Regions from separate parts of the Ancylobacter sp. FA202 genome, predicted to be linked through region 3. Evidence: predicted binding sites of a transcription regulator. Region 3 holds the regulator's gene; each other region holds the start of a gene.

Region 1 (8,043 bases), 1.2 Mb from region 3:
ATGATGGCCAGCCAATCCACCGGATGGGCGACGCCGTCGATGATCTCGTGACCGGCCGGGGTCTGCATCCAGCTATTGGCGGAGAGAATCCAGAACGCCGACAGCGTCGTGCCGAGCGCCACCATCACGCAGGAAAACACGTGCAGCCCGCGCGGCACCCGGTTCCAGCCGAACAGCATGATGCCGAGGAAGGTCGCTTCCAGGAAGAAGGCGGTCAGCACCTCATAGCCGATGAGCGGGCCGATGACATTGCCGACGACGCGGGAGAAATGGCTCCAGTTCGTGCCGAACTGGTAGGACAGCACGATGCCGGACACCACGCCCATGGCGAAGGACACGGCGAAAATCTTGGTGAAGAAGCGGGCGATGCGGTGATAGCGCTCGTGCCCGGTGCCGATCCACAGCAGCTCCAGCGTCGCGATATAGGCGGCGAGGCCGATGGTGAAGCTGGGAAAGATGATGTGGAAGGAAACGGTGAAGGCGAACTGGATGCGCGCCAAAAAGGTGGGATCGAATTCCATCGCTCAACCTCTGCCGTCACCGCCTGCGAGGGTGACAGTCGCAGGGTAAGCCGATGCGCGCGTCAATGGAATGACTCAAATCAGCCGCGATGCGGTCGAATTGTCCCGGCCACCGGCGACGGAGGGGGCCCTTAGTCCCCGCCGCCCCCGCTCGGCTTCTGCGCCAGCCGGTCCTCGATCGCCAGCATGTCGCGCCAGGCCATGCGCTTGCCGAGCGGCGTGCGCAGGAGATAGGCAGGGTGGAAAGTGGCCAGCGCCGGGATGGTTCGGCTGCCGGTGTCGTACTCCACCCAGCGCCCGCGTCCCTTGGTGATTCCGTCGCGCAGGCCGAGCAGGGTCTGCGCCGCGGGACCGCCGAGGCAGACCAGCAGGTCGGGGTTGGCGAGTTCGATCTGCCGGCGGATGAAGGGCAGGCAGATCGCGGTTTCCTGCGGCGTCGGCGTGCGGTTTCCCGGCGGGCGCCAGGGCACGACATTGGCGATATAGGCGCTCGTGCGGTCGATGCCGATCGCCGCCAGCATGCGGTCGAGCAGCTTGCCCGAGCGGCCGACAAAGGGCTTGCCCTCGATATCCTCGTCGCGTCCCGGCGCCTCGCCCACCAGCATCAGCCGCGCCGAGGGGGTGCCATCGGCGAAGACAAGGCGCGTGGCGGTGTGCTTGAGCGGGCAACCCTCGAAGCGCTCCAGCAGCGCCCGCAGCGCGTCGAGATCCGGCGCCGAGGCGGCGGCCTCGCGCGCCTCCAGCGCCGCCACGTCAGGCGGTGGCGGGGAGGCGGGGGCGGCAATGGCGGGGGCGGGCATCGGGGCGCGGCGCGGGGCCGGCGCGGCGTCGCCCGGCGCTGCGCCCTCGGGGGCGGTTCTGCGCGGTGAGTCCGGGGCGGCGGGGGGCGCGGCCCGCGCGGCCTGGCTCTCGGCGAAGCGGTCGACCGGCTCTTCGCCCAGCGCGACATCGACCCCCGCTTCCAGATGGAAGGCGAGGATGTCGGCAAGGGCGTCGCGGTCGCCCGCCCAGTCGCCGCCGTTCCCGCTATCGCTAAGTGTCGAACTCATAAGGCGCATTCTTCCTGTCGGATGGCTGATCCTATCCGTCGCGGAGAGAGTTGTCAGGTCGGGGCAAGCGTGGAAGAAGTCCAATCAGCACCCGGCGGGAGCGGAGAGACGGAATGAATGCGGCGGAACGGCCGGCGGAACTGCCCGAACGCGAGGCGATGGAGTTCGACGTGGTGGTCGTCGGCGCGGGGCCGGCAGGGCTCGCGGCGGCGATCCGGCTCAAGCAGCTGGACGAAAACCTCTCGGTCGTGGTGGTCGAGAAGGGCTCGGAGGTCGGCGCGCACATCCTCTCCGGCGCGGTGGTCGACCCTTCCGGGCTCGACCTGCTGTTCCCGCACTGGCGCGAGGAGGCCGACGCGCCGCTGAAGACCCCCGTCACCGACGATCGTTTCTATTTCCTCGGCCCCGCCGGGTCTCTGCGCCTGCCCAACGCGCTGCTGCCGCCGCTGATGAGCAATCACGGCGCCTATATCGGCTCGCTCGGCACGGTATGCCGCTGGCTGGCGGGCAAGGCGGAGGCGCTGGGGGTCGAGATCTATCCCGGCTTCGCCGCCGCCGAGCTGCTTTATGAGGACGGCGCCGTGGCCGGCATCGCCACCGGCGACATGGGCGTGGGGCGCGACGGCGAGATTACCGACCGCTTCACCCGTGGCATGGAGCTCAGGGCGAAATACACGCTGTTCGCGGAAGGCGCGCGCGGCCAGCTCTCCAAGCAGCTGATCGCCCATTATCGGCTCGATGCCGGGCGCGAGCCGCAGAAATACGGCATCGGCCTCAAGGAGCTGTGGACCGTGCCGGCCGAGCAGCACCGGCCGGGGCTGGTGCAGCATTCCTTCGGCTGGCCGCTCGACAACGCCACCGGCGGCGGCTCCTTCCTCTACCATATGGAGGACCGGCAGGTGATGGTGGGCTTCGTCGTCCACCTCAACTACGCCAACCCTTATCTCTCGCCCTTCGAGGAATTCCAGCGCTTCAAGGCCCACCCGCTGGTGCGCGAGACGCTGGAAGGCGGCAAGCGGATTTCCTATGGCGCCCGCGCCATCACCGAGGGCGGCTACCAGTCGGTGCCGAAGCTCGTCTTCCCCGGCGGGGCGCTGATCGGCTGCGCCGCCGGCTTCGTCAATGTGCCGCGCATCAAGGGCAGCCACAACGCCGTGCATTCCGGCCTGCTCGCCGCCGCCGAGGTGGCGAAGGCGCTGGCCGACGGGCGCCAGCATGACGAACTCGCCGGCTACGAGGCCGGCTGGCGCGGCTCGGCCATCGGGCGCGATCTGTGGAAGGTGCGCAACGCCAAGCCGCTGTGGTCGAAGCTCGGCACCTATGCCGGCATCGCGCTGGGCGGGCTGGACATGTGGCTGAACACGCTGCTGGGTGTCTCGCCCTTCGGCACAATGGGGCACGGCAAGCCGGATTCGGCGACGCTGGTGCCGGCCGCAAAGGCGAAGCGCATCGACTACCCCAAGCCGGACGGCGTGGTGTCCTTCGACCGGCTGTCCTCGGTGTTCCTGTCCAACACCAATCATGAGGAAGACCAGCCGATCCACCTCAAGGTCGCCGACATGGCGCTGCAGAAGGCGTCGGAGCACGACGTCTTCGCCGGGCCGTCGGCGCGCTACTGCCCGGCGGGCGTGTATGAATGGGTGGAGGAGGGCGGCGCGCCGCGCTTCGTGATCAACGCGCAGAACTGCGTCCACTGCAAGACCTGCGATATCAAGGACCCCAACGCCAACATCACCTGGGTGGCGCCGGAAGGCGGGGGCGGGCCGAACTACCCCAACATGTGAGGAACGACCATGCGCAGCCGTCTTCTCGCCGCCTTAGCGATGGGTGCCAGCTTGTGGATGGGCGCCGGCCTGCCAGCCCTCGCGCAGGAAAAACCCGATTACGCGCCCTACCGCGAGGGGCTGTTCCTGCGCTACCTCAACGCCGAGCCGGGCGAGATCGACGGCGTGCCGCGCCTCGGCCTCTCCTTCGGCGGCAGGGCGCTGCGCGCCGAGCTCGATTCCGGCTCGACCGGCATTCTGGTGGCGGCGGAGTTCGTGCCGGGCTTCGAGACCATGCCCTCGCAAGGGCCGGCCAAGCTCACCTACACCAGCTCCGGCCGGGTGATGCTGGGCCAGTGGGTGGTGATGCCGGTGACGCTGTCCGGCCGCGAGGGGGCGAGCGTGACCACCGCGCCGCTTGCCGGTGATGGTAGTCACCGAGGTGCAGTGCCTCGATTATGCCCGCGCCTGCCACCCCACCACCACGCCGCGCAATATCGCGATGATCGGCGTCGGCTTCGCGCGGGAAGGCGACAGCCAGAGCCAGAGCACGCCGGACAAGAACCCGCTGCTGCAGGTCGCCGGCGGCGAGGGGAAGCGCCGGCAGGGCTATATCCTCTCGCCCGAGGGCGTGCATATCGGCCTGACCGCCGCCAATACGCGCGGCGCCTTCCGCTATCTCAAGCTCGACCGCCGGCCCGATGGCGCCGACTGGGCGCCGCTGCCGGGCTGCATCGCGCTCGGCGGCTCGACCCAGCCTTCCTGCGGCACGGTGCTGGTCGATACAGGTGTCTCGGTGATGTTCATGACCGTGCCGGCGGCGCAGGCGGCGGGGGCGCAGGGAACGCTGCCGCCGGGGACGCAGGTGGCGATCAGCATCGGCGCCGAGGCCAGCGCCTTCCCGCTCTACAGCTTCAGCGCCGGCGATGGCGGGCCGATGACCCCGGCCGCCATCCATCTGCGGGTGGCGGACGACGCGAAGCCCTTCGTCAACACCAGCTACCACCTGCTGAACGGCTTCGACGTGCTGTTCGACGGCGAGGGCGGTTATGTCGGGTTTCGTCCGCGCTGACGCGCGCGGCCGTCGGTCGGCTTCCCGTCGCGCTGACGCGCGCGGCCCTCAGAACAGGCTGAACAGGAACACCGCGAGCAGGATGGCAGCGGCCCAGAGGTCCGTCACCATCGCCACGGTCTCGCGCATGGTGCGGTGGGGGCGCATCAGGTGGTTGACGCCGGCCAGGCCGAGGAACAGGCCGCCGATGAACGCCACCGGCAGCGCCCAAATCGAGAACAGGATCGACAGGATGCCGGCGAGGCCGATGGAGGCATTGGCGAAGCCGAGTTCCTGTACAACCACATGCGCGCGCGGCTCGTCGACGCCGAAAATGCCCTTCAGCGTGAAACCCGGCCGCAGGATTTGGGTGACGCCGGCCAGCAGCAGCCGCACGCCCACCGCCCAGAAGGCGAACCATTTGGTGGCGATGACGATCAGGCTGCCGAGCCCGGTAATGCCGGGATACTCCGCCGCGATGCTCAGCAGCGGCGCCACCACCATCGTCAACGCGACTATTGCATAATACATGCGGCCCCCGCTCCCGTTCAGCCTGCCCGAACCCGCGGCGAGTGTGCTGACGAAGCCGCGCCGAAGTCAATGAAGCCGATGGAGCGGCAGGGTTTTTCCCACCGGAACGGCGCCGGGCGGGGCGCCCGCCCGGGGCGCGCGGAGGGGCTTTCCTTGCACCTGAATACCGCCTGAAAGCCGCGCGGCGACAGGGCGGGCGGCATGTCATGGAACTGTAACCGAGGCTTCATCCACCCGTCACCGCGGGGGGCTACCCCAAGCCGGTCTTCAACAGGCCGGCGGAGCACCGATGGCGGCAGCCCTTCAACTCGACCGAGTGAGCAAGACCTACGGCCAGATGCGCGCGGTGGAAAACGTCTCGCTCACCATCCAGCCCGGCGAGCGCGTCGCCCTTATCGGCGCCTCGGGGTCGGGCAAGTCGACGCTGATCCGCCTCGCCTCCGGCCTCATCCTGGCCGACCGCAACGGGTCGGGTTCCGGCGCCGTGCATTCCTTCGGCATCAAGGTGCAGGAAGGCGGCAAGCTGGCGCGGGACGTGCGGACCGCCCGCCGCCATATCGGCCTGGTGTTCCAGCAATTCGCCCTGTCGGGCCGGCTTTCCGTGCTGACCAATGTGCTGGTCGGCGCGCTCGGCCGCATGAACGCGCTGCGCGGCACGCTCGGCCTGTTCAATGCCGATGAGCGCCGCACCGCCTATGCCGCGCTCGCCGAGGTCGGCATCGCCCAGCACGCCGCCAAGCGGGCGCGCGAGCTTTCCGGCGGCCAGCAGCAGCGCGTCGCCATCGCCCGGGCGCTGGTGCAGGGCGCCAAGCTGGTGCTCGCCGACGAGCCGATCGCCTCGCTCGACCCCAAGAGCGCCAAGCGGGTGATGGACACGCTGGTGACGATGAGCCGCGACTACGGCATCGCGCTGGTCGTCTCGCTGCACCAGGTGGACTACGCCACCGCCTATTTCGACCGCATCGTGGCGATGAATGCCGGGCGGATCGTGTTCGACGGCCCGGCCTCGCAGATCAATGCGGCGTTCCTGACCGAGCTCTACGGCGCCAGCGCCGAGGAGCTGATCCTTCCCAGCCAGTTCGTGGTGCCGGCCCCGGCCGAAGCCGCAGCCCCCTCCCAGACCGTTTCCTGACAGGAGCCACCCCCATGAAGCGTCTCATTGCCGCCGGCCTCGCGCTGGCCGCCCTTGCGGTGCCGGTCCGCGCCGAAGAAATCAAGGAGCTGAACTTCGGCTTCATCTCGACCGAGTCCTCGGCCAACCTCGCCAAGAGCTTCGAGCCGCTGATCAAGGACATGGAAAAGGCCATCGGCATTCCGGTGAAGCCGTTCTTCGTCGGCGACTATGCCGGCGTGATCGAAGGCATGCGCTTCAAGAAGGTCGACATCGCCTGGTACGGCAACAAGTCGGCCATGGAAGCGGTGGACCGCGCCGGCGGCGAAGTGTTCGTCAAGACCGCCAAGCCGGACGGCTCCTCGGGCTACTACTCGCTGATCGTCACCAATGTCGATCGCAACGACATTAACGGCCTCAAGGACATCCTTGATTGCTCGAAGGGCTACAATTTCGGCAATGGCGATCCGAATTCCACCTCGGGCTTCCTGGTGCCGAGCTATTACGTGTTCGCGCTGAACAATGTCGACCCGAACAAGTGCTACAAGCGCGTGGTGGGTGGCAACCATGAAGGCAACCTGCTTGCCGTGGCCAACAAGCAGGTCGACTTCGCCACCAACAACACCGAGAACGTGTCGCGCCTCCAGCAGACGCGCCCGGCGGAAGCCGCCAAGATCAAGGAAGTGTGGCGCTCGCCGCTGATCGCCGGCGACCCGATCGTGTGGCGCAAGGACCTGCCGGCCGACCTGAAGGCGAAGATCTACTATTTCTTCATGACCTATGGCCGCCTCGGCACGCCGGAAGAGATCGCCCACGCCCGTGAGGTTCTCGCCAAGACCTCGGACGGCTGGGGTCCCTTCCTCGCCTCCTCCGACGCCCAGCTGATCCCGGTCCGCCAGCTCGAACTGTTCAAGGCCAAGGTCAAGGCCCAGAACGACGACAAGCTCTCGGCCGACGAGAAGGCCGCCAAGGTCAAGGAGATCGACGCCAAGCTCGCCGCTCTCGAAGACCAGCAGAAGAAGCTCCCCAGCATGTGAGTGTGGTCTGTCTCCCTCATGGCCGGGCTTGACCCGGCCACCCAGACGTCGGGGCTGATCCCTGCGGTTCCTGGGTGCCCGGGTCAAGCCCGGGCATGAGGTGGGACAGGTTGCGAAACGTCTCATCCCCGGCATGTCGCCGGGGATTTTCATACCGGGAACTCCGCCACATGTTTGCCGCTGCCGACGACGCCCACCGCACCGCCACGCGCACCATGCCGGCGCCGCCGGTGACGCCGCTCACGACACGGCTGTTCCGGCTGGTGCTGGCGGCCGTCACCGTCGTCATCCTGGTGGCCGCCTGGTACGAGGCGGAGATGAACCCGGCGCAGCTCTGGCGCGATTCCGGGAACATGGCGACGCTTGGCGCCGATTTCCTGCGCCCCGACTTCACCGACTGGGACGTCTACGTCAACGCCATGCTGGAGACGCTGGCGATCGCCATCTGGGGCACCGTGCTGGCGGTGATCGCCGGCATCCCGCTCGGCATCCTTTCGGCCGAGAATGTCGCGCCGCACTGGATGGTGTTCACCGTGCGCCGGCTGATGGACGCCTGCCGCGCCATCAACGAACTGGTCTTCGCGCTGATCTTCATCGCCGCCGTCGGCCTCGGCCCCTTTGCCGGCGTGCTGGCGCTTTTTATCCACACCACGGGCGTGGTGGCCAAGCTGTTCTCGGAGGCGGTGGAGGCGATCGACCCCGCCCCGGTCGAGGGCATTCGCGGCACTGGCGGCACCTGGCTGCAGGAGGTCATCTATGGCGTGCTGCCGCAGGTGATGCCGCTGTGGATTTCCTATGCGCTCTACCGCTTCGAATCCAATGTCCGCTCCGCCACCGTGCTCGGCATTGTCGGCGGCGGCGGCATCGGCATGACCTTCAACGAGACCATGCGCGGCTTCCTCTATTCGCAGGCCTCGGCGATCCTGATCATGGTGGTGATCACCGTCTCGCTGCTCGACATGGTGAGCCAGCGCATCCGC
Region 2 (8,043 bases), 2.0 Mb from region 3:
CGGCATCGATCTTGGCCTCGGCCTCCTCGGCGGCCTTCGGCGCCTTGGCGCTCGCATAGGCGGCGACCGACGCGCCCTCGACCACCGAACCATCGACGCGGGTGTACTTGCCGCGGTAGATCGCGGCGATGCCGACCTCGTCGTAGTAATGCGAGTTGTGGGTGTTGTCGGAGAAGCAGTCGTGCTCCTCCTCGGGGTCGTGCAGGATGAGGCCGAGCTTCATCCGCTCGCCCGCCAGCTCGCCATAGGAGAGCGAGCCGAGGCCGGTGAGGATGGTGCCGAGCGCGGCCTTGTCCTTCTGCTTCACGACGGCGGCGCGGGCCTTGCCCTTCTTGCCCCACCACTTGGCCATGTCTTCGAGGTCGGTCACCAGAAGGTCGGTGGCGGCCTTGAGATAGGCGGCGCGGCGCTCGCAATGGCCATTGCTGCAATTGGCGGTGTCGTAGTCGGTGACGGGGCGCTTGCCGGCGCCCGGGCCCGTGCCGTTGAGGTCCTGGCCCCAGAGCAGGAACTCGATGGCGTGGTAGCCGATGGCGACGTTGGATTCGACGCCGCCGGCCTCCTGCAGGCTGTCGAGCAGCTTCGGGGTGATCTTGGTGGCGTCGATGGTCTTCTTGCCGACGCGGATCTTGGTATTGGCGATCACGTTGGCGGTGTAGAGCGGGTTCTCGTCGGACGCATCGCCATAGCTCTTGTCGACATAGTCGATCAGCCCCTCATCCAGCGGCCAGGCGTTCACGCGGCCTTCCCACTCGTCGACGATGGGATTGCCGAAGCGAAAGCCCTCGGTCTGCTGGTAGGGCACGCGCGCGGCCTTCCAGGCGGCCTTGGCGGCGTCGAGATTGGCCTCGGTCGGGGTGGCGATGAGGGTGTTCACCGCGCCCTGCAGCGCCTTGGCGGTGGTCAGGCTGTCCGTGTACATCGCCTCGGCAATGTCGGCATAGGTGGCGACAATGTCCTTCACCTTCGGCGCCGGAGTATCGGCGGCGGCCGGACCGACGGCAAAGGCCGCCCCCAGCGCGAAGGCCGCGACTAGCGGCGCGGCGAACAGTGATCTGGCTCGCATGGATGGTCTCCTTCCGCGCCCCCGGGCGCCTTAGCGGGAGACTCCTACGCCACCGCCGGAAGCAGTCGCAAGTGTTCGGCGGCACATTAGAATTGTTTCACTTTAAAACAACGACCGCTATCTAAGCGCCATCACGAACCGGGGGCGAAAATACTTTGACTCACGCTATCGATGATGACGCAGCGTCAAACAAAGGCTGCAGCGCCTCCGCCAGTTCCGCGTCAGTGACGGTGGAGAGCGGCTTCATCAGCTTGGCCGCCTCGGTGCGGCGCCCCGGCCGCATCACCAGCACAACGGTCTCGGCGCCGCCGCAGGCAGGATCCCCGCAGGCGATCTCGCTGATGGAAATGGTGGTTTCCTCGTCCGCCCCGAGGATGAGCCGCGCCTTCGCGGCCAACTCGCGGGCGGCGTCGGGTGCCGCCTCGGCGCTGGCGCCCCGACGGAAGAACAGACGTGCCATCATGCCTCCTGCATATTCGCGCCGCCCCCGCCCACACATAGCGCTCCCCGCCAGCAGGTAAGCCCCTCGCCGTCCCGGCGCAAGCGGGCCCGCCCGGCCCCGGCAGGCACAAGTAAAACGCCAGCCATTAGTTTAGAACTATAACAATACTGGAAGATAATCATTGTCCGAGACGAAGAACGCGCGTATTCATCGCATCAACGCCGGAGAGAAACCGCGAATACATCAAGCGGCACCTGCTCCCACCGGCTCCGATTTCGCGAGGCCACTTCCCGGCAGGTCTCGTGAACCACGCGGGACGACGGCACGCGCTCCCTCAGCCGTCGTCCCGCGACCACTCCCCGGCGACACCCGCCGCCTCTCCCGCTTCCCATCGACCGCTCCACGGCTCCGGCCGGCCAAGGCCGAGCCGCGCCAGAATCCCGCACGCGGCGGCATGGCCGGTGGCGAACGAGGCTTGCAGCAGATAGCCGCCGGTCGGCGCCTCCCAGTCCAGCATCTCGCCGGCGACGAACACGCCCGGCCGCGCCTTTAGCATCAGCTGGTCGTCGATCATGGCGCGGGTGACGCCGCCGGCGGTGGAGATCGCCCGCTCCAGCCCCGCCATGCCGGTGGCGGCGAGCGGCAGCGCCTTGATCAGGTGCGCCAGCACGGCAGGATCGGCCGGCAGCGGCCCGGCCTCGCGCAGCAGGCCGGCGGCGGCGGGGGCAAGGCCGGCCGCCTTGCGCAGGCGGTTGGACGTGGATTCGCCCTTGCGGCTGGCTGCCAGCCGCGCGGCGAGCGCGTCGGCCGCCACATCCGGGCGCAGGTCGATATGAAGAATGGCGGTGCCGTGAACGGCAATCGCCTCGCGCAGGGTGGCGGAGAGCGCATAGACCGCGCCGCCCTCCAGCCCGGCGCCGTCGATCATCGCCTCGCCGCGCACCCGCGCCTCCCCGACGGAGAGCGCGATGCGCTTGAGCGGCGCTCCGGCGAAGCGGGCGCGGAACGGGGCCGACCAGTCGATCCGCACGCCGCTATTGGCCGGGCGCAGCGGGGCGATCGCCACCCCCTGCTCACCCAGAAGATCCGCCCAGCCGCCATCGCTGCCGAGGCGCGGCCAGCTGGCGCCGCCAAGCGCGAGCAGGACCGCATCGGCCGCCACCTCCATTTCGCCCTCCGGCCCGGCCAGGCGCAGCGCGCCCTCGCGGTTCCAGCCAAGCCAGCGGTGGCGGCTCTTCAGCACCACGCCGAGGCCGTCGAGCCGCGCCAGCCAGGCCCGCAGCAGCGGCGAGGCCTTGAAACTGCGGGGGAACACCCGGCCGCTGGAGCCGACGAAAATCGGCTCGCCCAGGCCTTCCGCCCAAGCCCGCAGACGGGCGGGCGGGAAGGCATCGATGAACGGCGCCAGCCAGTCGGCCGCCGTGCCATAGCGGGCGAGGAAAGGCGCGCGCGGCTCGGAATGGGTGAGGTTGAGCCCGCCGCGTCCGGCGATGAGGAATTTCCGCGCCGGGGACGGCATGCGGTCATAGAGCGTCACCGCGCAGCCGGCGCTCGCCAGAAGTTCCGCCGCCATCAGCCCGGCCGGGCCGGCGCCGACGATGGCGATGCGAGGATTTCGCGAGTCATCTCCGGCCTCTGGCGTCACGGGCTCAGCTTCCGATTCAAAGTGAACCGCGCCCGGATTGCCGAGTCGCGCCCCAGGCATGCGGTCCGCGGCTGAAACGCCGTTTCTAGGCCGCCCTTCCGTCCGTCAGGGCCGGACTCACCCCCTACCTCCACAGAGAACCGGCCGCGCGGCGGCATGGATCCCCGGGTCAAGCCCGGGGATGACGATGCATAAGCGGATCGCTCACTGCCTGATTCCGGAACGGTCCCCAACCCCATGATGCGTCAGCCGATTTCGGGGGAGCAGGCGTCTGATATGCGCAGGCTCACCTGGGTGCGGCCCTGCCAGGAGTCGAGATCGAGCGTGCCGGCCACATGCAGCAATTGCCCGCGCGCCTCCAGCAGCGCATTGCCGAGCGGGGTGTCGACGGCGCGGAACACCACGCCTGATATCGTCGCCCCATCGGTGCTGCGCAGGCGCACGCGGATCTGGCCGGCGCTGCCCGGCTCGGCATAGACGACGCGATGAGCGGGGAAGGCGAAGATCGGCTGCGGGTTGCCCGCGCCGAAGGGCCCGGCCCGCTCCACCAGTTCCACCAGCTCGGGCGTCGCCCCGGCCGCCGAGAGGGCACCGTCGATCAGGACCTCGTCCACGGCCCGCGCCTCCTCCACCGTTGCCGTCAGCGCCTGTTCGAGATAGGCGCGCAGATCGCCCAGCCGGGCGCGGGTGATCGTGAGGCCCGCCGCCATGGCGTGGCCGCCGCCCTTCACCAATATGCCGGCCTCCACCGCGCCGCGCACCGCCCGGCCGACATCGACGCCGGGAATGGAGCGGGCCGAGCCGGCGCCCGTCTCGCCGGTGAAGGCGATGGCGAAGGCGGGGCGGCCGAATTTCTCCTTCAGCCGCGCCGCCACCAGCCCGACCACGCCGGGGTGCCAGCCCTGCCCGCTGGAGAGCACGACGGCGCCGACTCCGGCGAGGCCCAGCGCCGCCTCGGCCTCCGCTTCCGCCTCGGCGACGATGGCGCGCTCCACCTGCTGGCGCTCGGCGTTGAGCCGGTCGAGCTCGGCGGCAATCTTCTCCGCCTCGAGCGGGTCGCGGGTGAGCAGCAGCCTTGTGCCGAGCGTGGCGTCGCCAATACGCCCGCCCGCATTGATGCGCGGGCCGAGCAGAAAGCCGAGATGCCACGCCTTGGGCGGGCCGGTGAGCCGGGCGGCGTCCATCAGCGCGGTCAACCCCGACCGCTCGCGCTTGCGCAGCTGGATCAGCCCCTTGGTGACATAGGCGCGGTTGAGCCCCAGCAGCGGCACCACATCCGCCACCGTGCCGAGCGCCACGAGGTCGAGGCTGGCGAGCAGGTCCGGCGCCGGCCGCTCTTTGGTCCACCAGCCGCGCTGGCGCAGTTCGCGCAGCAGCCCGACGGCGACCACGAAGACGAGGCCGACGGCGCAGAGATGGCCGAGGCCGGATAGATCGTCGGCGCGGTTGGGGTTCACCAGCGCCGCCACGGCAGGCAGCTCCTCACCCGCCTGGTGATGGTCGATCACCACCACGTCGAGCCCCAGCTCGCGGGCGCGGGCGAAGGGCTCGAAGCTCATCGTGCCGCAATCCACCGTGACCAGCAGCGTCGCCCCGCGCTCGGCGAGCGCCTCGATGGCGGGAATGTTCGGGCCGTAGCCCTCGAAAATGCGGTCGGGAATGTGGAAGGCCGGATCGAGCCCGCCGGCGCGCAGCACATCCACCATGAGCGCGGTCGAGGTAGCGCCATCAACGTCGTAGTCGCCGAACACCGCCACCTTCTCGCCCCGCATCACCGCATCGGCGAGGCGGGCGACGCAGGGCGCCATGTCGGTCAGCGTGTCGGGGTCCGGCAGCAGGCGCTTCACCGTCGGGTCGAGCCAGGCCTCGACGGCATCGATGGCGACGCCGCGCCCGGCCAGCACGCGGGCCAAAATCTCCGGCACGCCGTGGCGCTGCACGATGGCGAGCGTTGTCTGCGCGCCGCGCGCGTCCAGCCGCTCGCGCCAGAAGCGGCCGGTGGCGGAGCGGGAGACGCCGAGAAAGGGACGCGGCGCGGGAGCGGCGGTGGGAAGGTTCAGACTCATGGCGCGCAGGATAAGCCCGAACAACGCGCCCGCGTCGAGAGCCATGCCGCGCCGGCCGGCCCTCCCGCTGCCGGGGATGGGCACTGAGGGTCATTTATCTGTCATCGCGGCGTTGCGCGGTCGACATGGGCAGGGGTCAGGAAGGCGGCTCGGCATTGCCGACCTCAGGCATTGCCGATCTCTCTTGCCCCCCAAAGGAGAAGCGCCATGGCCCTCCCCGTCCTCCGCCCCTGCCTGCTTGCCGGCGCCGCCCTGGCGGCGATGGTCCTCGGCTCCACCGGCCTGCGTGCCGACGAGGCCTTTCCCGTCACCCTGGCCGGCCACGCCGTGCTGCCGGCGCAGACCTTCCTTGCCATGCCGGACGACGCGCCCGCCGACCTCAAGGTCTCCGGCAAATTCACGTCAGGCACCCGCGTCGAGGCGGTCGGCGCGGTGATGGGCAAGTCGGCCGGCCGCCCCACCGGCGTCTCTGTGCCGTTCCAGGGCCAGCCGGTGCAGGGTCATTCCGGCATCAAGGCGATGCCGGATGGCAGCTTCTGGATCATCACAGATAACGGCTTCGGCTCGAAGGCCAACAGCCCGGACGCGGCGCTGTTCCTGCGCCATTACACGGTGGATTGGGCGACCGGCGCCTTCCAGCCGATCGAGACGGTGTTCCTCACCGATCCCGATAAGAAGGTGCCGTTCCGCATCGTCCATGAGGGCACGGAAAAGCGCTATCTGACCGGCGCCGATCTCGACCTCGAGAGCTTCCAGATCATCGGCGACCAGATCTGGATCGGCGAGGAATTCGGCCCCTATCTGATCAAGGCCGACAAGAGCGGCCGGGTGCTGGCCCTGTTCGAAACTGTGGCCGGCGAGACGCCGGTGCGCTCGCCCGACCATTACGCGGTCGCCTCACCCGCCACGCCGAACGCGCCCGCGACCTTCAACGCTCGCCGCTCCAAGGGCTATGAGGGCATGGCCGCCTCCAAGGACGGCAAATATCTCTACGCCCTGCTGGAAGGCCCGCTGTGGGACGCGGACAAGAAGGACTGGCAGAAGACCGGCGACGGCAAGGAGTTTTTGCCGATCCTCGAATTCGATGTCGCCGCTGAGAAGTGGACGGGGCGCATGTGGCAGTACGTTCTGGAGCAGAACGGCAACGCCATCGGCGATTTCAACATGATCGACGGCACGACCGGCCTCATCATCGAGCGCGACAATGGCGAGGGCACGCAAGACAAGGCCTGCGCCTCCGGGACCAAGGGGCCGGACTGCTTCCACGACCTCGCCAAGTTCAAGCGCATCGTCAAGATCGAGCTGACCGACGCCAATGCCGGCGGCCCGGTGCGCAAGATCGGCCATATCGACCTGATGAAGATCGCCGATCCGGACAAGAAGGCGCGCAAGCCGCTCAATGATGGCGTGCTGACCTTCCCCTTCTTCACCATCGAGAATGTCGACGTGGTCGACGCCACCCACATCGTGGTCGGCAACGACAACAACCTGCCCTTCTCCTCCTCGCGCGACCCGGCGAAGGCGGACGACAATGAGCTGATCCTGCTGGAAGTGGGCGAGTTCCTGAAGGCGAAGTGAGCCGAGCCGCGCCTCGGCAGTCGAACATTTCCTTCCCTCATCCCCGGGCTTGACCCGGGGACCCAGCCAATTCGTGGTACGCGGCATCGCCCCTGGGTGGCCGGGTCAAGCCCGGCCATGAGGGTGACGGATGGGATATAGGATAAAGGCGGCCGGGGCGGTAACGCTCCGGCCGTCGCGCATTCACGCCGTATCGGGCAGCGTCGGGTCCGGCAGGTTGCGCGGCCGGCGCAGAATGAGAGCGACGCCCGCCACCATGACCAGCGCGCCGATAATCTTCACCGGCGAAGGATCGTCGCCGATAAGCAATATGCCGAACGCCACGGTGAGCAGCGGGTTGAGCATCGAATAGGGCACGACGGCACTGATCGAATGGCGCTGCAGCAGCCAGTACCAGATGCCGTAGCCGATGATCGACGAGCCGATGGCGCTGTAGACCACGCAGAACCAGCCATGCCAGCCGGCCGTCGTCACCATCCACCAGCGGTCGGATTCAAAGATCCACGACATAACAAGCAATTGCGGAATCGCCAGCAGCGAGGACCAGCCCATCATGGTCATCGGCCGCACCCCCTTGAGTTCCTTGACGATGAGGTTCGTCACCGCCCAGCCGGTGGCGCTGGCCAGCAGCAACACCAGCGAGAGCGGCGGCGGCAGGGTCGGTCCGGCGGCGATCAACCCGATGCCGGCCACCGAGACGAGGAGACCGGCGAGCCGGACCTTGCCGAGGCGCTCCTTCAGCACCAGGCAGGCGAGCACGGTGGCGATCGGCGCGCCGAGCTGGATGATGACGGCGCTGGTGCCGGCCTCGGAATTGGCCAGCGCCGCGAACAGCAGGCCGAAATGCATCGTGCCGAAGGTGAAGGACACCAGCAGTACGCCGAGGAACTGGTCGCGGGTGATGCGCAGCACGGGGCACAGCAGCACGGACACGAGCGTGAAGCGCAGCGCGCTCATCATCATGGGCGGGATTTCCGCGATGCCGAGCTTCACGGCAATCATGTTCAGCGCCCACACGCCGACAACGGCGAGGGCGAGCAGCTTGTGCGTGAACGGCATCGAGAACCGGCGGCGGCAGGAGACGACAGGACGGCCCCAGGGTGAGCCGCGCACCGCCCGCGGCGAGTCGCGTGTCGGCAGATGGGCTGATAGTCCACCGCCCGGCATCTGCAAAGACCCGCACCGCCATGCCTGCCCTGCGTGGCCCTCATGACGCGGCAACCGGCCGGGTTGCACGCGCGGGCGG
Region 3 (8,043 bases):
AAGCTCGAATCCGCCAACCTGCTCCAGTTCCCGACCGTGATCGGTTCGGTCGTGGCCATCGTCAATCTCGGCGAAGACCACGCGCTGACCCTCAATGGCGAGATCATTGCCGAGATCTACCAGGGCAAGATCACCAAGTGGAACGACCCGAAGATCGCCGCCCTGAACAAGAGCGCCAAGCTTCCCGACATCGCCATCGTCCCGGTCTACCGTTCGGACTCGTCGGGCACCTCCTTCGTGTTCACCTCCTACCTCGCTTCCGCCAGCGCCGATTGGAAGTCCGGCGTCGGCGCCGCGACCTCCGTCCAGTGGCCGGTCGGCGCGGGCGCCAAGGGCAATGAAGGCGTTGCCGGCACCGTGAAGAACACCAAGGGCGCGATCGGCTACGTCGAGTTCATCTACGCCGCCGCCAACAAGCTCGCCACCACCGACCTCGTGAACAAGGCCGGCAAGGTCGTGAAGCCCGAGACCAAGAGCTTCATGGAAGCGGCCGCCGCCGCCGACTGGAAGGGCGCGAAGAACTTCGCCGCCTCGATGGTCGACACCGCTGGCGAAGGCGCCTGGCCGATCACCTCGGCCACCTACATCCTGCTGCCGAAGAACCCGACCAACGCCACGCAGTCGGCCGAGGCCATCAAGTTCTTCAACTGGGCCTACAGCGCCGAAGGCGACGCCATCGCCGAGAAGCTGCACTACATCCCGCTCCCCGACGCGGTTGCGGACGAAGTGCGCAAGGCCTGGGCCAGCGAAGTCAAGGCCGACGGCAAGGCCGTCTGGACCAACTGATCCTGCCCTGCAGGGGGAGGAGGCGGCCGTCCGGCCGCCTCTTCTCGTCCGGCCGCCTCTTCTCGTCCGGCTCAGCCAATTGTAGTCTGCCCCTAACGCCCGCGACGCCCACGCTCCGTCACAGCACGCCGCCCCTCAGGCCGATCGCGGCTTTCGGGTGACAAGGCGCTCCAAGGATTACACGACATGGATGCCACTCTCAGCGGAAGGCAGGCGGGCACCGGCCTGATCGCCGCGCGCAAGCCGACCGGCCGCGTCAGCGACCCGATCTTTGTCGGCATTCTATGGACCAGCGGCATTGTCGTTCTGCTGCTGCTCGGCCTCATCATCGCCATGCTGTTCGAGGGCGGCCTGCCGGCGATTCAGGAATTCGGCCTGTCCTTCATCTGGTCGACGACGTGGAACCCGGTAACGGAAGTGTTCGGCGCCGGCGTGATGGTGTTCGGCACCGTCTTCAGCGCCGTGATCGCCGTCATCATCGCCCTGCCGCTGTCCTTCGGCATCGCCTTCTTCCTCACCGAGATCGCCCCCGGCCCGCTGCGCCGGCCGATCGGCGTCGCGATCCAGCTGCTCGCCGCGATCCCGTCGATCATCTACGGCATGTGGGGCTTCTTCATCGTCGTGCCGCTGATGGCCGCCTATGTGCAGCCGCCGCTGATCGAATGGCTCGGGCCGCTGCCGATCATCGGCGCGTTGTTCCAGGGCCCGCCGCTCGGCGCGGGCATGCTCACCGCCGGCCTGATCATGGCGATCATGATCCTGCCCTTCATCACCGCCATGTTCGTCGAGGTGCTGGAATCGGTGCCGCCGATGATCAAGGAATCGGCCTATGGCGTCGGCGCCACCACCTATGAGGTCTACCGCAACGTCTCGGTGCCCTATGGCCGCACAGCCATGGTCGGCGCCATCATGCTCGGCCTCGGCCGCGCGCTGGGTGAGACCATGGCCGTGACCTTCGTCATCGGCAATGCCACCCGCATGTCGGCCTCGCTGTTCGCCCCGGGCGCCACCATCGCCTCCACCATCGCCAACGAGTTTCCCGAGGCCTCGATCGGCTCGCTGAAGCTGCAGGCGCTGCTGGAACTGGGCTTCATCCTGTTCGTGATTTCGTTCATCGTGCTCGCGCTCTCGCGCCTGCTCGTCCGGTCCCGGCTCAAGGGCTGAGTGGAGACACACATGGCATCCCTCGCCCGCCGTCGCGCGACCGACTACACCGTCAAGGCGATCAGCGTCGGTTTCGCCGCGCTCTCGCTGGTCCTGCTCGCCTGGATCCTGTGGACCCTGGTGGCGCGCGGCCTGCCCGCGCTCGGGCCGCATGTCTTCACCCACATCACCGCGCCGCCCGGCGCCGGCGGTGGCCTGCTCAACGCCATTGTCGGCTCGCTGATCCAGATCGGCGTCGCGCTGATCATCGGCACCCCGATCGGCCTGATGTGCGGCACCTTCCTGGCCGAGAACGGCCGCGGGACGCAGGTCGGCAATGCGGTGCGCTTCGTCAATGACGTGCTGCTCTCCGCCCCGTCGATCCTCATCGGCCTGTTCGTCTACCAGCTCCTGGTCGTGCCCTTCGGCGGCTTCTCCGGCTGGGCCGGTTCCATCGCCCTGGCGATCATCATCATCCCCGTGGTGGTTCGCACCACCGAGGACATGCTGAACCTGGTGCCGATCGGCCTGCGCGAAGCCGCCTTCGCGCTCGGCGCGCCGCAGTGGAAGGTCGTGACCTTCATTACCTGGCGCGCCGGCCGGGCCGGCATCGTCACCGGCATCCTGCTGGCCATCGCCCGCGCCGCCGGCGAGACCGCGCCGCTGCTGTTCACCTCGCTCGGCAATAATGGCTGGTCGCTCAGCCTCGACGCCCCCATGGCGAGCCTGCCGATCGCCATCTATCAATACGCTGCCAGCCCCTTCGAGGACTGGGTCGCCCTGGCCTGGGCGGGCGCCCTCATCATCACCGTCGGGGTTCTCACCCTGAACATCCTTTCCCGCCTCGTCCTGGCGAAGATGAAGTGAGACGGACCATGAATTTCGCACCCGAGACGTCGATCGACATCGCCTCCGCCGTCAACCGCGCCACCGCGCCCTCGGCCGAGTCCAAGCTCAAGGTCGAGAAGCTCAATTTCTTCTACGGCGACAACCACGCGCTGAAGAACATCAATTTCGAGATCCCGGAAAAGCGCGTCACCGCGATGATCGGGCCCTCGGGCTGCGGCAAGTCCACGCTGCTGCGCATCTTCAACCGCATGTATCAGCTCTATCCGGGCCAGCGCGCGGAAGGGAAGATCCTGTTCGACGGCGCCGACCTGCTGAGCAAGGACCTGGATTCCACCGTCGTGCGCTCGCGCATCGGCATGGTGTTCCAGAAGCCGACCCCGTTCCCGATGTCGATCTATGACAACATCGCCTTCGGCGTGCGCCTGCATGAGCGCCTTTCCAAGGCGCAGATGGACGAGCGCGTCGAGTGGTGCCTGCGCAAGGCGGCGATCTGGGAAGAAGCCAAGGACCGGCTGCACACCTCGGCGCTCGGCCTCTCCGGCGGCCAGCAGCAGCGCCTGTGCATCGCCCGCACCATCGCGGTGCGGCCGGAAGTGATCCTGCTCGACGAGCCCACCTCGGCGCTCGACCCGATCTCGACCTCGAAGATCGAAGACCTGATCGACGAACTGAAGCAGGAATTCACCATCGTCATCGTGACGCACAACATGCAGCAGGCGGCGCGCTGCGCCGACATCACCTCGTTCTTCTATCTCGGCGAACTGATCGAGGTCGCCGCCTCGAACGAGATCTTCACCAACCCGCGTGAAGCCCGCACCCGCGACTATATCACCGGCCGCTTCGGCTGAGCCCGCGACGAGAGAGGCCTGCCCCATGACCGAACATATCGTCTCGTCGTTCGACACCGACCTAAAGGAACTCGGCCGCAGTGTGGTGGAGATGGGCGGCCAGTCCGAGCGTCTCGTCGCCGACAGCGTCCAGGCGCTGGTCAAGCGCGACAGCGAGCTCGCCCAGAAGGTGATCGTGCTCGACGGCCCGGTCGATCTGCTGCAGCGGGAGATCGAGGAAAAGGCGGTGCTCATCATCGCCCGCCGCCAGCCGCTGGCTGGCGACCTGCGCGAGATCGTCGCCGCCATGCGGATCGCCAATGATCTGGAGCGCATCGGCGACCTCGCCAAGAACACCGCCAAGCGCGTGCTCGCCCTCACCGGCGAGTTCCACCCGCAGAAGCTGGTGCGCGGCGTCGAGCACATGTCCAACATCGTGCTCGAACAGTTGAAAGTGGTGCTGGACGCCTATGCCACCCGCGACGAGGTGCGGGCGCTGGAAGTCTGGCAGCGCGACGGCGAGGTCGACGTGCTCTACACCTCGCTGTTCCGCGAACTGCTCACCTATATGATGGAAGATCCGCGCAACATCTCGCTGTGCACGCATCTGCTGTTCTGCGCCAAGAACATCGAGCGTATCGGCGACCATGCCACCAATGTCGCGGAAACCATCCATTATCTTGTGACCGGCCAGCTCCTCACCGAAGAGCGGCCCAAGCAGGACACCAGCAGCCTGACCAGCGTCGCGTTCCCGGCCTGACACCCCACGGCCCGCGAACGCTCGGGATCAAGATCATGCCCACCAACATACTGATCGTGGAGGATGAGGAGCCCCTCACCCTCCTGCTCCGCTACAATCTCGAATCCGAAGGCTATTCGGTCGATAATGTCGGGCGGGGCGACGAGGCGGAGACAAGGCTGCGCGAAAGCGTGCCGGACCTTCTGATCCTCGACTGGATGCTGCCGGGCCTTTCCGGCATCGAGCTGTGCCGGCGCCTGCGGGCCCGGCCGGAAACCGAGCGCATGCCCATCCTCATGCTCACCGCCCGCGGCGAGGAGACCGAGCGCGTGCGCGGCCTCGCCACCGGCGCGGACGACTATGTGGTGAAGCCCTTCTCGGTGCCCGAGCTTGTCGCCCGGGTGCGGGCGCTGCTGCGCCGGGCCAAGCCCGAGCACATCTCCACCTTGCTGCGGGCCGGCGACATCGAGCTCGACCGCGAGACCAAGCGCGTGCACCGCGCCGGCCGCGAGCTGCATCTCGGCCCCACCGAGTTCCGGCTGCTGGAATTCCTCATGCAGTCGCCGGGCCGCGTCTATTCGCGCGAGCAGCTGCTCGACGGCGTGTGGGGGCAGGACGTCTATATCGACGAGCGCACGGTCGACGTGCATGTCGGCCGGCTGCGCAAGGCGCTCAACCGCCCCCGCCAGCCCGACCCGATCCGCACCGTGCGCGGTTCCGGCTATTCCTTCAACGAGATGTTCGCCCGCGCACATTGAGCGCGCGCCGATCAGCTTGCATCGCAAGCCGATCGGTTACGTGTTCTCTAGCTGGGGGTTAGAGGGCAGGCGAATCTGCCACGCCGGCTCAGCTCCGGTTGATCGACAGCCCGCCATCGACGAGATGCGCGGTGCCGGACACGAAGGACGAGTCGTCGGAGGCGAGATAGAGCACCGAGCGGGCCAGTTCTTCCGGCGCGGCCACGCGTTTCAGGGCGTGCAGCCCCGTGACGAAGGCCTGTGCCTCCGGCGTGTCGTTCGCTTCCCGGTACATCTCGGTCTCCACCGCGCCGGGCAGGATGGCGTTCACCCGGATGCCCTTCGGGCCGAACTCGGCGGCGAGCGCCTGGGTAAGGCCGACCAGTCCGGATTTCGAGGCGGCATAGGCGGCGAGGCCGGGAAAGGCTGCCGTGTAGCCGACGAAGGTCGACGTGAAGATCACCGAGCCCGCGCCGGTCTTCAGCATCTGCGCGATCTGGTGCTTGGCGCCGAGGAAGGAGCCCGTGAGGTTCACCGCCAGCGTATCCTCCCAGCCCTTGGCCGAAATCTCGGTGCTGGGTCCCTTCTCGCCGAGCGTGCCGGCATTGTTCACGGCGATGTCGAGCCGGCCAAACCGCTCCGCCGCCAATGCCGCGAGCGCCCGATCATACTCCTCCTCGCGCACATCGCCGGCGAGCACAGCCGCTGCGCCGCCCTCGGCGGCAATCTCCGCCGCCAGCGCGTCCAGCTCGCCTTGGCGGCGGGCCCCGAGCACCAGCCTCGCGCCCTCACGGGCGAACAGCACCGCAGCGGCCCGGCCGATGCCGGAACTGGCGCCGGCGATCAGCGCGACCTTGCCCTCAAGACGTCCCATCGCAATTCTCCTCATCATACGGCCGCCCTCGGCGGCGTGTCGGGGAGAAGTATGGCGATAACGCCACGTTCGGATTAGCCTGCGGTGAGCGGAAACCATGTCCGGAATAACCGAACGATGAAACTCGACGGCATCGCCGCTTTCGTCGCCATTGCCGAGGCGGGCTCGATCAGTGAGGCGGCCCGCCGGCTGCGCCTAGCGAAGTCCGTCGTCAGCGACCGTCTGGCGCAGCTTGAACGGCAGCTCGGTGCCAAGCTGGTGCACCGCTCGACGCGCCGACTGACGCTGACGGAGGACGGCCTGATCTTCCTCGAACTGGCCTCGCAGTCGCTTCGCGGCCTGGATGTAGCCGCCGCGACGCTGGCCGAGCGGCGCGGCACGCTTTCCGGCCCGCTGCGCCTATCCGCGCCGGTGACGCTGACGGCGCTACATATCGGGCCGGCGCTTTACCCCTTCCTGCGCCAGCATCCGGAGATCGACCTGACGATCGAGCTCGACGACCGCGTGGTAGATGCGCAGGCCGAAGGCTATGATGGCGTTGTGCGCCACGGGCCGATGCGCGACAGCCGGCTGATGGCCTGGCGCCTCGCCCGCAGCCGGCGGGTGCTGGTTGCCTCGCCCGATTATCTCGAACAGAACGGGCGGCCGGGAAGTCTTGAGGAGCTCGAGGCCCACCGGGGCATTTTCTACACCCATCGCGGCATCGCCGACTGGCGCTTCGTGACGGAAGGGAAGGCGATCCAAGTGCGGGCGCGGCCGGCGCTTCGCGTCAATAACGGCGTGATCATGCGCGATGCGGCCGCCGCCGGCCTCGGCATCACGCTGTTGCCGCTGTTCATCGCCGGCCCCGATATACGCATCGGCCGGCTTCAGGTGGTGGATGTCGGCGCCCAGCCGGAGGCGGAATTCATCTATGTCGCCCATCCCGAGGGCCGCCAACCTTCCGCCAAGCTGCGCGCGCTGGCGCAATGTCTGCGCGAGGCGTTCGGCGATCCGCCCTATTGGGAGGCTGGCTTATGATCGCCCGTGCCGCCCGTCGGGGTGTCGCTGTCCGGCCGGTTGTGGCCCTTCTTCGGCCAGTTATGGCTGAGCACAAAGTCGGAGATGCGCGGGGCGATTTCGGCGCGGAAGCGCGAGCCGTTGAACACGCCGTAATGGCCGACGGTCGGCTGCAGATAATGCGCCTTCATGTCGTCGGGCAGGCTGGAGCAGAGCGTCTGCGCCGCCCGCGTCTGGCCGATGCCGGAAATGTCGTCATTCTCGCCCTCGACGGTGAGCAGCGCGACGTTGCGGATCTTCGACGGGTCCACCTTGGCGCCGCGATGGGTCATCGTGCCCTTCGGCAGCGCGTGGTCGATGAACACGGTCTGCAGCGTCTGCAGGTAATATTCCGCCGGCAGGTCCATGACGGAGAGATATTCGTCATAGAACTCGCGATGCTTGGCGGCGGAATCGCCATCGCCCTTCACCAGATGGCCGAACATGTCGGCATGGGCCTTCAGATGGCGCTCCATGTTCATCGCCATGAAGCCGTGCAGCTGGAGAAAGCCGGGATAGACCTGGCGCATCACCCCGGCATTGGGCCAGGGAACCGTGGTGATGACATTGCGCTGGAACCACTCGATACCCCGCTCTTCGGCGAAATGGTTCACCGCTGTCGGGCTCTCGCGGGTGTCGATCGGCCCGCCCATCAGCACCATGGAGGCGGGCACGTCGGGGTCGCCCAGCTCCTCCATCCGCGCCACGGCCGCCAGCACCGGCACCGCCGGCTGGCACACGGCGAGCGCATGCACCCCGCCGCCGAGATGGTGGAAGATCTCGATGACGTAGTCGATATAGTCGTCGAGGCTGAACGGACCCTCAGTGGCCGGGACGTTGCGGGCGTCCACCCAGTCGGTGATGTAGAGATCGTGATTGGGCAGCAGGGTCTGCACCGTGCCGCGCAGCAGCGTGGCGTAATGGCCCGACAGCGGCGCGACAATGACCATGCGCGGCTGCGGCCGGCGCGGCTTGTTGGTGAAATGACGCTTGAAATGCAGCAGCTTGCAGAAGGGCCGCTCCCACACCGTCTCGATCTCGACCGGCACG

The links. Region 3 encodes PhoB, which activates phosphate uptake and scavenging genes when phosphate is short. Its sites were predicted from a motif close to TGTCATNNANCTGTCAT; they were not measured.
Positions count from the first base shown of each region.
Region 1: phnC (phosphonate ABC transporter ATP-binding protein) is a predicted target of PhoB. The motif match lies at 5,118-5,134, and genes of this name have one in related genera.
Region 2: A3M1_RS0118750 (esterase-like activity of phytase family protein) is a predicted target of PhoB. The motif match lies at 5,308-5,324, and genes of this name have one in related genera.

Region 1 is NZ_KB904818.1:3,304,273-3,312,315, forward strand. Features, by position in the region: gene A3M1_RS0114990 (cytochrome ubiquinol oxidase subunit I) at 1-521, opposite strand, end outside; gene A3M1_RS0114995 (uracil-DNA glycosylase family protein) at 653-1,570, opposite strand; gene A3M1_RS0115000 (electron transfer flavoprotein-ubiquinone oxidoreductase) at 1,684-3,354, shown strand; gene A3M1_RS0115010 (hypothetical protein) at 3,761-4,405, shown strand; gene A3M1_RS0115015 (hypothetical protein) at 4,454-4,915, opposite strand; gene phnC (phosphonate ABC transporter ATP-binding protein) at 5,205-6,047, shown strand; gene phnD (phosphonate ABC transporter substrate-binding protein) at 6,062-7,063, shown strand; gene phnE (phosphonate ABC transporter, permease protein PhnE) at 7,234-8,043, shown strand, end outside.
Region 2 is NZ_KB904818.1:4,077,889-4,085,931, reverse strand. Features, by position in the region: gene A3M1_RS0118770 (imelysin family protein) at 1-1,066, opposite strand, end outside; gene A3M1_RS0118765 (hypothetical protein) at 1,227-1,526, opposite strand; gene A3M1_RS0118760 (TIGR03862 family flavoprotein) at 1,843-3,153, opposite strand; gene recJ (single-stranded-DNA-specific exonuclease RecJ) at 3,399-5,264, opposite strand; gene A3M1_RS0118750 (esterase-like activity of phytase family protein) at 5,427-6,797, shown strand; gene A3M1_RS0118745 (DMT family transporter) at 6,981-7,856, opposite strand.
Region 3 is NZ_KB904818.1:2,082,257-2,090,299, forward strand. Features, by position in the region: gene pstS (phosphate ABC transporter substrate-binding protein PstS) at 1-786, shown strand, start outside; gene pstC (phosphate ABC transporter permease subunit PstC) at 973-1,950, shown strand; gene pstA (phosphate ABC transporter permease PstA) at 1,963-2,796, shown strand; gene pstB (phosphate ABC transporter ATP-binding protein PstB) at 2,805-3,626, shown strand; gene phoU (phosphate signaling complex protein PhoU) at 3,652-4,365, shown strand; gene phoB (phosphate regulon transcriptional regulator PhoB) at 4,401-5,102, shown strand; gene A3M1_RS0109515 (SDR family oxidoreductase) at 5,191-5,955, opposite strand; gene A3M1_RS0109520 (LysR family transcriptional regulator) at 6,073-6,975, shown strand; gene A3M1_RS0109525 (polyhydroxyalkanoate depolymerase) at 6,954-8,043, opposite strand, start outside.